DNA from 2 places in the Sporomusa termitida genome. Region 2 is predicted to be linked to the other one. Evidence: riboswitches for the same ligand, from Rfam matches in the RefSeq annotation. Region 2 holds a riboswitch; the other holds the start of a gene.
The links. Region 2 has a riboswitch for FMN ahead of ribB (3,4-dihydroxy-2-butanone-4-phosphate synthase). Riboswitches for the same ligand answer to the same signal wherever they lie in the genome.

Region 1 (4,212 bases), 2.5 Mb from region 2:
CTATATACAGTCCGGCGGTAAAATCATTGCCTGCAATCTGCGGGGCCGGTTTAAAAAGGAACGCTTTTCACTCCTGGTGGGTGATGAGGTAACCTATACCTTAACCGGCCCCGACAAAGGCGTCATTGAAGAAATCCGGCCCCGCCGCAGCATGCTGAAACGGCCAATGGTAGCCAATGTGGACCAGGTTGTTTTAACCTTTGCTGCTGTCAATCCTAATATTAACACGGCTCTAGTGGATAAGTTTCTGGTTATTGCCGAACTCTCTGAACTGGAAATAGTCCTGTGCATTAACAAGATCGATTTATCTGATACAGACTCTGTTGCCAAATTAGCCGAGCTGTATGAGCAGATTGGCTATAAAGTGCTGACAGTGTCTGCCAAGCAGGGGCTAGGGATTCATGCGCTGCGATTGCTTCTTTTTGATAAAATTACCGTTTTTGCCGGTCCCTCCGGTGCCGGCAAATCAACTATCCTTAACGCCATTCAGCCCGGACTGGAACTGATGACAGGCGAGGTCAGCCATAAAATTGGCCGGGGCAAGCATACCACGCGCTTCGCCGAGCTTTTGCCGGTGACCGGCGGCGGCTTTGTCGTTGATACTCCGGGGTTTAGTTTCACAGAGTTTAACGATATAGAAGAAGCTCATTTAATGGACTATTTCCCTGATATAGCCAGGATAGCGCCAACGTGCAAGTTCAGTACCTGTCTCCATTACAAGGAGCCCCAGTGTGGTGTTAAACAGGCCATCGCCAGCGGACTCATCTCTCAGGCAAGATATCAGTCCTATCTTGAAATATTAACTGAAATCAGAGAAAGCAAGAAGGGATACTAAATGACTACGCCGATTAAAGTTGCCCCCTCCATTTTATCTGCCGATTTTTCACGCTTAGCGGAGGAGATACTTAAGCTTGAACAGGCCGGAGCCGACTGGGTACACATCGATGTTATGGACGGCCATTTTGTTCCTAACCTTACGTTTGGCGCACCGGTTGTCGCGGCCATCCGCCCTGTTACCAAATTACCTTTTGATGTCCATTTGATGGTAAGCAACCCGCAGGCTTTCGTAGATCCCTTTGTAAAAGCCGGCGCCGATATTATTACTGTGCATGCAGAGACTGCCCCGCACCTGCACCGCCTGATTCAAACCATTAAAGAGCAGGGGAAAAAAGCAGGTGTATCCTTAAACCCCGCCACACCGCTCTCGCTAGTGGAAGAAGTGCTGAGTGACATTGATATGATACTCATCATGAGCGTCAACCCGGGCTTTGGCGGTCAGCAGTTCATCCCGGCGGCAATTGACAAGATTGCCCGTTTGCGGGCTATGCTTACGACCCGCAGCCTTACTGTTGATATTGAGGTTGACGGAGGCATTAATGCGGTTACGGCCCGCAAGGTTACGGCCGCCGGTGCCAATATCCTGGTTGCCGGTTCAGCCGTATACGGTGCCCCTGATATGGCGGCAGCAATTAAGGCTATCCGGGGGCTTGATTAAATTGGCGCTTAATGGTAACATAGGTAGTAGCTAATAAATGAATTACATACTTAGCCTTTGGGGCAAGGTGAAAAAGAGAAATCTTTTGATTCCTGACCGGCGGTACAGCCCGCGAGCCGTTATACGGCTGATCTGGTGTAATTCCAGAGCCGACAGTATAGTCTGGATGGTAAAAGGCGTATATTCTGCCATAATGGCAGTTATTGAATTTTCCTTTTAACTGTTGATAGCCCCAAAGCTAATCAACAGTTTTTTATTTTATCTGTACTGGGGGACTTCTATGGACGAATATTACATGCAGCAAGCCCTGACAATTGCGCAGTACGCCCAGGGCCGTACCAGTCCTAATCCACTGGTAGGTGCTGTTATCGTTAAAGACGGCCGCATCGTCGGCCAGGGGTGGCACCGTCAAGCCGGCACACCCCATGCCGAGATTCATGCCTTGGCCCAGGCCGGCGACCTGGCCAAAGGTGCCACTGTCTATGTGACTCTTGAGCCCTGCTCTCATCATGGCCGGACCGGGCCCTGCGCCGATGCCCTGATCCAGGCCGGTGTCAGGAAAGTTGTTGCTGCCATGGCTGATCCTAATCCGCTGGTGGCCGGCAATGGCCTTAACCGCCTGCGGGCAGCCGGCATTGAAGTGGTTGAAGGTATTCTGTCAGCAGAAGCCGCCCGGCTCAATGAAGTATTTATCAAATGGATTGTGACCGGCATGCCCTGGGCAGTTCTGAAAACGGCCATGTCACTTGACGGCAAAATTGCTGCTTATACCGGTCACTCCCAGTGGATAACAGGCGCAGCGGCAAGAGCGTATGTCCATAAACTCCGGGATACGCATGAAGGTATTCTGGTAGGTATCGGCACTGTGCTTGCTGATAATCCGGAATTAACGGCCCGCTTGCCGGCGGCTGGCCGCAACCCGGTGAGGATCATTGTTGACAGTATGGCCCGCACGCCGCTGAACGCGAAAGTAGTAACCGACGGCCAGGCGCAAACCATTATTGCTGTCGGCCGGGAGGCCCCTGCCGACAGGGTTGCGGCTCTCACCAGCAAAGGTGTTGAAGTCCTGACCCTTGACCAGACACCTGCAGGTATCAACCTGCGCCAGCTGTTTAAAATATTAGGAGAACGCCGCATTACCAGTATATTGGTGGAAGGCGGCGCCACAATCAACGCGTCTGTATTTACAGCCAATCTAATCGATAAAGTCTACTGCTTCATTGCGCCGAAAATAATTGGCGGCCGCACTGCGCCAACCCCGGTCGGAGGAACAGGCGCTCCGGCTGTGGATCAGGCCCTTATGCTTGAAGACCTAAGAACTGAGGCAATAGGCGCCGACATATTAATTACCGGTTACCTAACCGGACGGGAGGGACACAATGTTTACCGGACTTGTGGAAGAACTCGGCAAAGTTAAGCAAATAGCAAGAGGCGCCAAATCTGTGCGCCTGACCGTAAGTGGCAGCAAGGTACTGACAGATGTTAAGCTTGGCGACAGCATTGCCGTCAACGGCACCTGTCTCACAGTTGTCGATTTTAGCAGTGATTGGTTTACTGCCGATGTTATGCCGGAAACAGTTGACCGGACAGCCCTGGCTGAACTCAAAACCGGCGACACGGTTAATCTGGAGCGCACGCTCCGTGTTGGCGATCGCCTCGGCGGCCATATAGTCAGCGGTCACATTGATGGTGTAGGTTTGATTCTGACTAAAGAGCAAAATGACAATGCCGTTATTGTCAAAATTGGTGCCGGCCCCGAAGTCATGCGCTACATTATTAACAAAGGCTCCATTGCCATTGACGGTACAAGCCTCACTGTCGTTGATTCCGGCCCGGACTGGTTTACGGTTTCACTAATTCCCCATACGTCGGCGCTGACTACCGTCGGGCTTAAACCAGCAGGCAAACAAGTAAATTTAGAAGCAGACATTATTGGTAAATATGTGGAAAAGCTGCTTGGTTTGAAACCGGACAGCAAACCGTCTGACAGGATAACGCTCGGGTTTCTCGAACAGCACGGTTTTGCACTATAAGCATTCTACAGCCAGGCAATAAATGGAGGATGTTATATGAGATTCAATACAATTGAAGAAGCGATTGAGGATATAAAAAATGGCAAAATCGTAGTGGTAATCGACGATGAGGACCGGGAAAATGAAGGTGATCTTGTTATAGCGGCCGAGAAAGTAACGCCCGAAGCTATAAATTTTATGGCTACCCATGCCCGCGGCTTGATTTGCATGCCGATTATCGGCAATAGACTCGATGAACTCGGCATTGGGGCCATGGTCACTGAGAATACGGACAATCATTGTACGGCGTTTACGGTCTCCATTGATGCCAAAGCAGCGACAACCGGCATATCAGCCCACGAAAGAGCAGCCACTGTCCAGGCAGTGCTTGATCGTCAAACGATTGGCAGTGATCTTAGGCGGCCCGGCCATATCTTCCCGCTCAGATACTGCGAGGGTGGTGTGCTGCGCCGTACCGGCCATACGGAAGCGGCTGTCGATTTAGCCATATTGGCCGGCCTCTATCCGGCAGGCGTAATCTGCGAAGTGATGAATGAAGATGGTACGATGTCCCGGACGCCGGAATTAATGGACTTTGTAAAAAAACATGAACTGAAACTAGTTACCATTGCCGACCTGATCAAATACCGGAAAAAACATGAACGGTTTGTTACCAGAGCGGCGGAGACCAACCTGCCGACCAAA
Region 2 (4,212 bases):
CAAAGCCCTGGGGGTTCCGATTCAGGATATTTTTACAACCCTGCAAACCTTCCTGGGTGGCGTTCAGGTCAATGACTTTAACCGGTTTGGCCGGACCTACAAGGTTATGCTGCAGGCTGAACCTGAATTCCGGGCCGATGTGGATGCAACCCGCTTCTTCTATGTGCGCAGCTCGGCCGGTACTATGGTACCGCTCAATACCCTGGTCACCCCCGTTGCCACCAGCGGTCAGACACTGATCAAACGGTTTAACGGTTATCCGGCTATGCAGATTACTGCCACCACAGCCGCCGGTTACAGTTCCGGCCAGGCCATGCAGGCCCTGGAAGAAGTAGCGGCTACTGTTTTACCCTCAACATTTACGTATGAATGGGCGGATTTAAGCCGGGAAGAAAAACTGGCTAGCGGTCAAACCCCGGTTATTTTCGGGTTTGCGCTGTTATTCGTGTTTTTGTGCCTGGCAGCGTTATATGAAAGCTGGAATATCCCCTTTGCCGTATTACTTTCAGTGCCCACAGGCATTTTAGGCTCAGTGCTGTTCCAATATGCCCGCGGACTGGAAAACAGCGTTTATATGCAGATCGGCCTGGTCATGCTTATCGGTCTGGCCGCCAAAAACGCAATCCTGATTGTCGAATACGCCAAGGTCAGGACGGACAATGGCATGGAGCCTGTGCAAGCGGCAATTGAGGCCTCTAAACTCAGACTGCGGCCAATTCTCATGACCTCCTTTGCCTTTATCCTAGGCTGCATCCCGCTAGCCTTGTCAACCGGCGCCGGTGCTGCCGCCCGAGCCGCGCTGGGGACAACGGTCGTAGGTGGCATGCTCATGGCCACCGGCCTGGGAATCTTCCTGGTTCCTGTATTATTTGTTGTTATTGAATACGGAGCTGCTAAATTCAAGGCTTTCAAACTAAGACGCAGCGCCTAATATTAGGCACTAAGAAAAGATCCGTAGACAGGAAAACTGTCTACGGATCTTTTGCTATTTAGACTCCAGGGCCTCCCGGTACCGGATAATATCGGCCACAGTGACTACCGGCATGTTATTCTTTTCAGCAAACGCTATTATTTCCGGCAAACAAGCCATCGTCCCCTCCGGATTGGTAAGTTCACATAAAACACCGTAAGGTTTCAGGCCGGCCAGCCGCATGAGGTCAACATTAGCCTCGGTATGGCCCGGGCGTTCCAGTACGCCGCCGGCCCGCGCTTTTAGCGGAAATACGTGCCCGGGACGCCGCAGGTGATCCGGGCAGGCCTGTTCGGCAATCGCCGCCTGTACTGTTGTAACCCGGTCAGCCGCAGAAACCCCGGTAGTGACGCCGCTTGCGGCCTCAATTGATATAGTAAAGGCAGTTTGAAAGTGGCTTGTATTATGATCTACCATCATCGGCAAGGCCAAGGCCTCCACCTTTTCTGCCGGCAGGCACAGGCAAACAATCCCGCTGCCTTCACGGATGAGCATTGCCATCTGCTGTTGAGTCAGTGACTCAGCCGCAAAAAATATATCTCCCTCATTTTCCCGGTGTTCATCATCAGTAACCAGGACACCCTGTCCTTTACGCAAGGCCTTAAGAGCCTGTTCCACCCGTTCAAAAGGATTGCCAAACCGGACTAATAACTGCTGATTCAAAGTAGTCGCCTCCTATTTTTAGTCGACTCACCCGAATCAGGGCGCTGGGGACAGCTAGCGATAAGTGCTGTCAATAAACTGGCTAACTGTCTCATCCTCTTTCATCCGGACTATACCGTCGGCTCTGGCTTCTCACCAGATCTGCTGACCTCCTTAAACAAGGAGCGCTCGCGGGCTCCCCAGCTGCCTGGGATACCGCCGGTGGGGACTTGCACCCCGCCCTGAGAATAAGTCTGACTATAGAATACTACTTTCACCAGGATTGTCAAGCATAGGCACGACTAAGGCTGCCGGCGGCCTAAAGGGCTTGGCCCAAGCCAAGTCTTTGCCGATTACCGGCACCAAGCGATCGGTTCTTAACCAGCCTTGCTTTCTTTAGTTTCCGGGTTGACATTAAACCAGACAGCATACATTGTCGGCAAAACAAGCAAGGTCATCGCGGTTGCGCCCAGCAGGCCGCCGCTGATAGCCACCGCCATCGGCCCCCAGAACGTGCTGGGAACCAGTGGCAGCATGCCGAAGATTGCCGCCGCCGCCGTAAGCACGATGGGGCGAAGCCTCAGCACGGCTGAGTTGATGATGGCCTCCCAGGGTGTCTCGCCGGCTTTGATATGCTTCTCAATCTGATCAATCAGTATGACCGAGTTACGGATAATCATCCCGCTAAGGGCCAAAATCCCGAGTTCGGCCACAAAGCCCATCGGCCGGCCTGTTAACAGCATGGCCAGGCTGACCCCGATAATTCCGAGCGGAGCGGTTAGAATGGTAAGGATCATTAAAGATATATTTTGCAGCTGCAGCATAAGCAGTACTACAATAACCACAATCATTACCGGCACCGCTTTAAGCAAAAAGTCGATGGAGGTTTTGCTTTCCTCATACGAACCGCCAATGTCAATACTATAGCCGGAAGGAAGGCCCTCGCGGACTGACGCTAGACTTGCATACACCTCTTTGGTGGCATCATTACCGGTTACACCTGGGGCTACCTCTGCTTGCACAGTAATCGTTGGCTTCAGGTTGTGCCGCCAGATTAAACCTTCTTCCGCATCGTAACTTATTGTGGCGATTTGCTCTAGAGGCACAAATTTACCGTTGCCGATGTGTACCGGCAGATCTTTAATACTGGCTAAATCTTTCCTGGTTTGGGCATCTATGCGAAAAACAATACCCACCGTCTTGTCCTGCTCGTAATACTCGGCAATGGCAGCGCCGGACAGCTGGCTCTGTAAATCCTGAGCCAAGCCCTGGCTATTAAGGCCAAGCATTCTGGCCTTGTCCTGGTCAACCGTTAAATGCATAATTTTGCTTTTTTCATTCCAGTCAAAATTAACCTTTGTAAGGCTTGAATTAGCGGCCATCGCCTCACTGACCTGGCTTGCGATCTCCCGTACTTTCTCGTGATCATACCCGGTAACGCGCAGCATAACCGGGTATTCTGAGGGGGGACCGGTTTGGATCAGCTTAACATGGCCCCGCACATTGGCAAAATTATCGTCAAACAACTTATCGATCTTTGTATTCAGAGCCTCCCGGGCCTGTAAGTTTTTGGCAACGATGATAAACTGGGCATAGTTGCTAGTGGGCAGCTTGGGCTCCATGGTAAGAATAAAGCGTGGTGCCCCTTTGCCGACATAATAGCTGTAGCTCTCAATATCCGGGTCACCGGCGAGGCTGTCGGCTAATTTTTTCGCTTCCTGCCCGGTTGCTGCCAGCGAGGTCCCTTCCGGCAACGTCATTTCAACAATTAGCTCCGGCCGGACGGACGGCGGGAAAAACTCTTGTTTGACAAACTGTAATAAAAAGATCGAACCAATAAAACAGACTGCCGTTATGCCCAGCACCAGCTTTTTATGCTGCAGACACCACGTGAGAATCCGGCGGAATAGCCGGTAAAATTTTGTATCATACATATTATGGCCTGACCCTGCCGTATGTTTGGGCTTGATTAACTTATACCCCAGCAGCGGCGTTACCATAACAGATACAAGCCAGGAAATTAACAGGGCAATTGTTATCACCGGGAATAAGCTGCTGGTAAATTCAGCCGCCGCCCCCTGCGAAAAGCCGATAGGTATAAAGCCGGCGCAAGTGATAAGTGTACCTGTAAGCATTGGGAAAGCGGTAGCCGTGTAGGCGTAGCAGGCAGCCTCAAAACGCCCCCACCCCTGCTCCAGCTTTACAGTCATCATTTCAATAGCGATGATAGCATCATCAACCAGCAAGCCCAGAGCCATGATTAAGGCCCCTAACGATACTTTGTGTAAATCTATACCCCCGATCTCCATCCCTACAAATATCCCGGCGATAACCAGGGGAATGCATAAAGCAACCACGATGCCTGACTGAACACCAAGGCTGAGAAAGCTGACTGCCAACACAATAATGACAGCTTCCCCCAGGGATTTAATAAATTCGTTAATTGATTCTTTAACTACTTGGGGTTGATTGGACACCTGACTGATTTTCATGCCGAGCGGCAAATCCTTTTTTATCACCGCTATGGCCTTCTCCAGCTCTGTACCCAGGGTAAGAATGTTCCCCCCGCTGTCCATAGAAAGAGCAATACCGATTGCCGG

Region 1: it holds a riboswitch for FMN, as region 2 does, so the genes downstream of both, ribD (bifunctional diaminohydroxyphosphoribosylaminopyrimidine deaminase/5-amino-6-(5-phosphoribosylamino)uracil reductase RibD) here and ribB (3,4-dihydroxy-2-butanone-4-phosphate synthase) in region 2, are expected to answer to the same signal.

What each region holds. Positions count from the first base shown of each region.
Region 1 is NZ_CP036259.1:2,129,090-2,133,301, reverse strand. It holds gene rsgA (ribosome small subunit-dependent GTPase A) at 1-835, shown strand, start outside; gene rpe (ribulose-phosphate 3-epimerase) at 836-1,495, shown strand; FMN riboswitch at 1,545-1,677, shown strand; gene ribD (bifunctional diaminohydroxyphosphoribosylaminopyrimidine deaminase/5-amino-6-(5-phosphoribosylamino)uracil reductase RibD) at 1,776-2,912, shown strand; gene SPTER_RS09820 (riboflavin synthase) at 2,875-3,528, shown strand; gene SPTER_RS09815 (bifunctional 3,4-dihydroxy-2-butanone-4-phosphate synthase/GTP cyclohydrolase II) at 3,565-4,212, shown strand, end outside.
Region 2 is NZ_CP036259.1:4,672,753-4,676,964, forward strand. It holds gene SPTER_RS21580 (efflux RND transporter permease subunit) at 1-931, shown strand, start outside; gene ribB (3,4-dihydroxy-2-butanone-4-phosphate synthase) at 986-1,633, opposite strand; FMN riboswitch at 1,723-1,866, opposite strand; gene SPTER_RS21590 (efflux RND transporter permease subunit) at 1,990-4,212, opposite strand, start outside.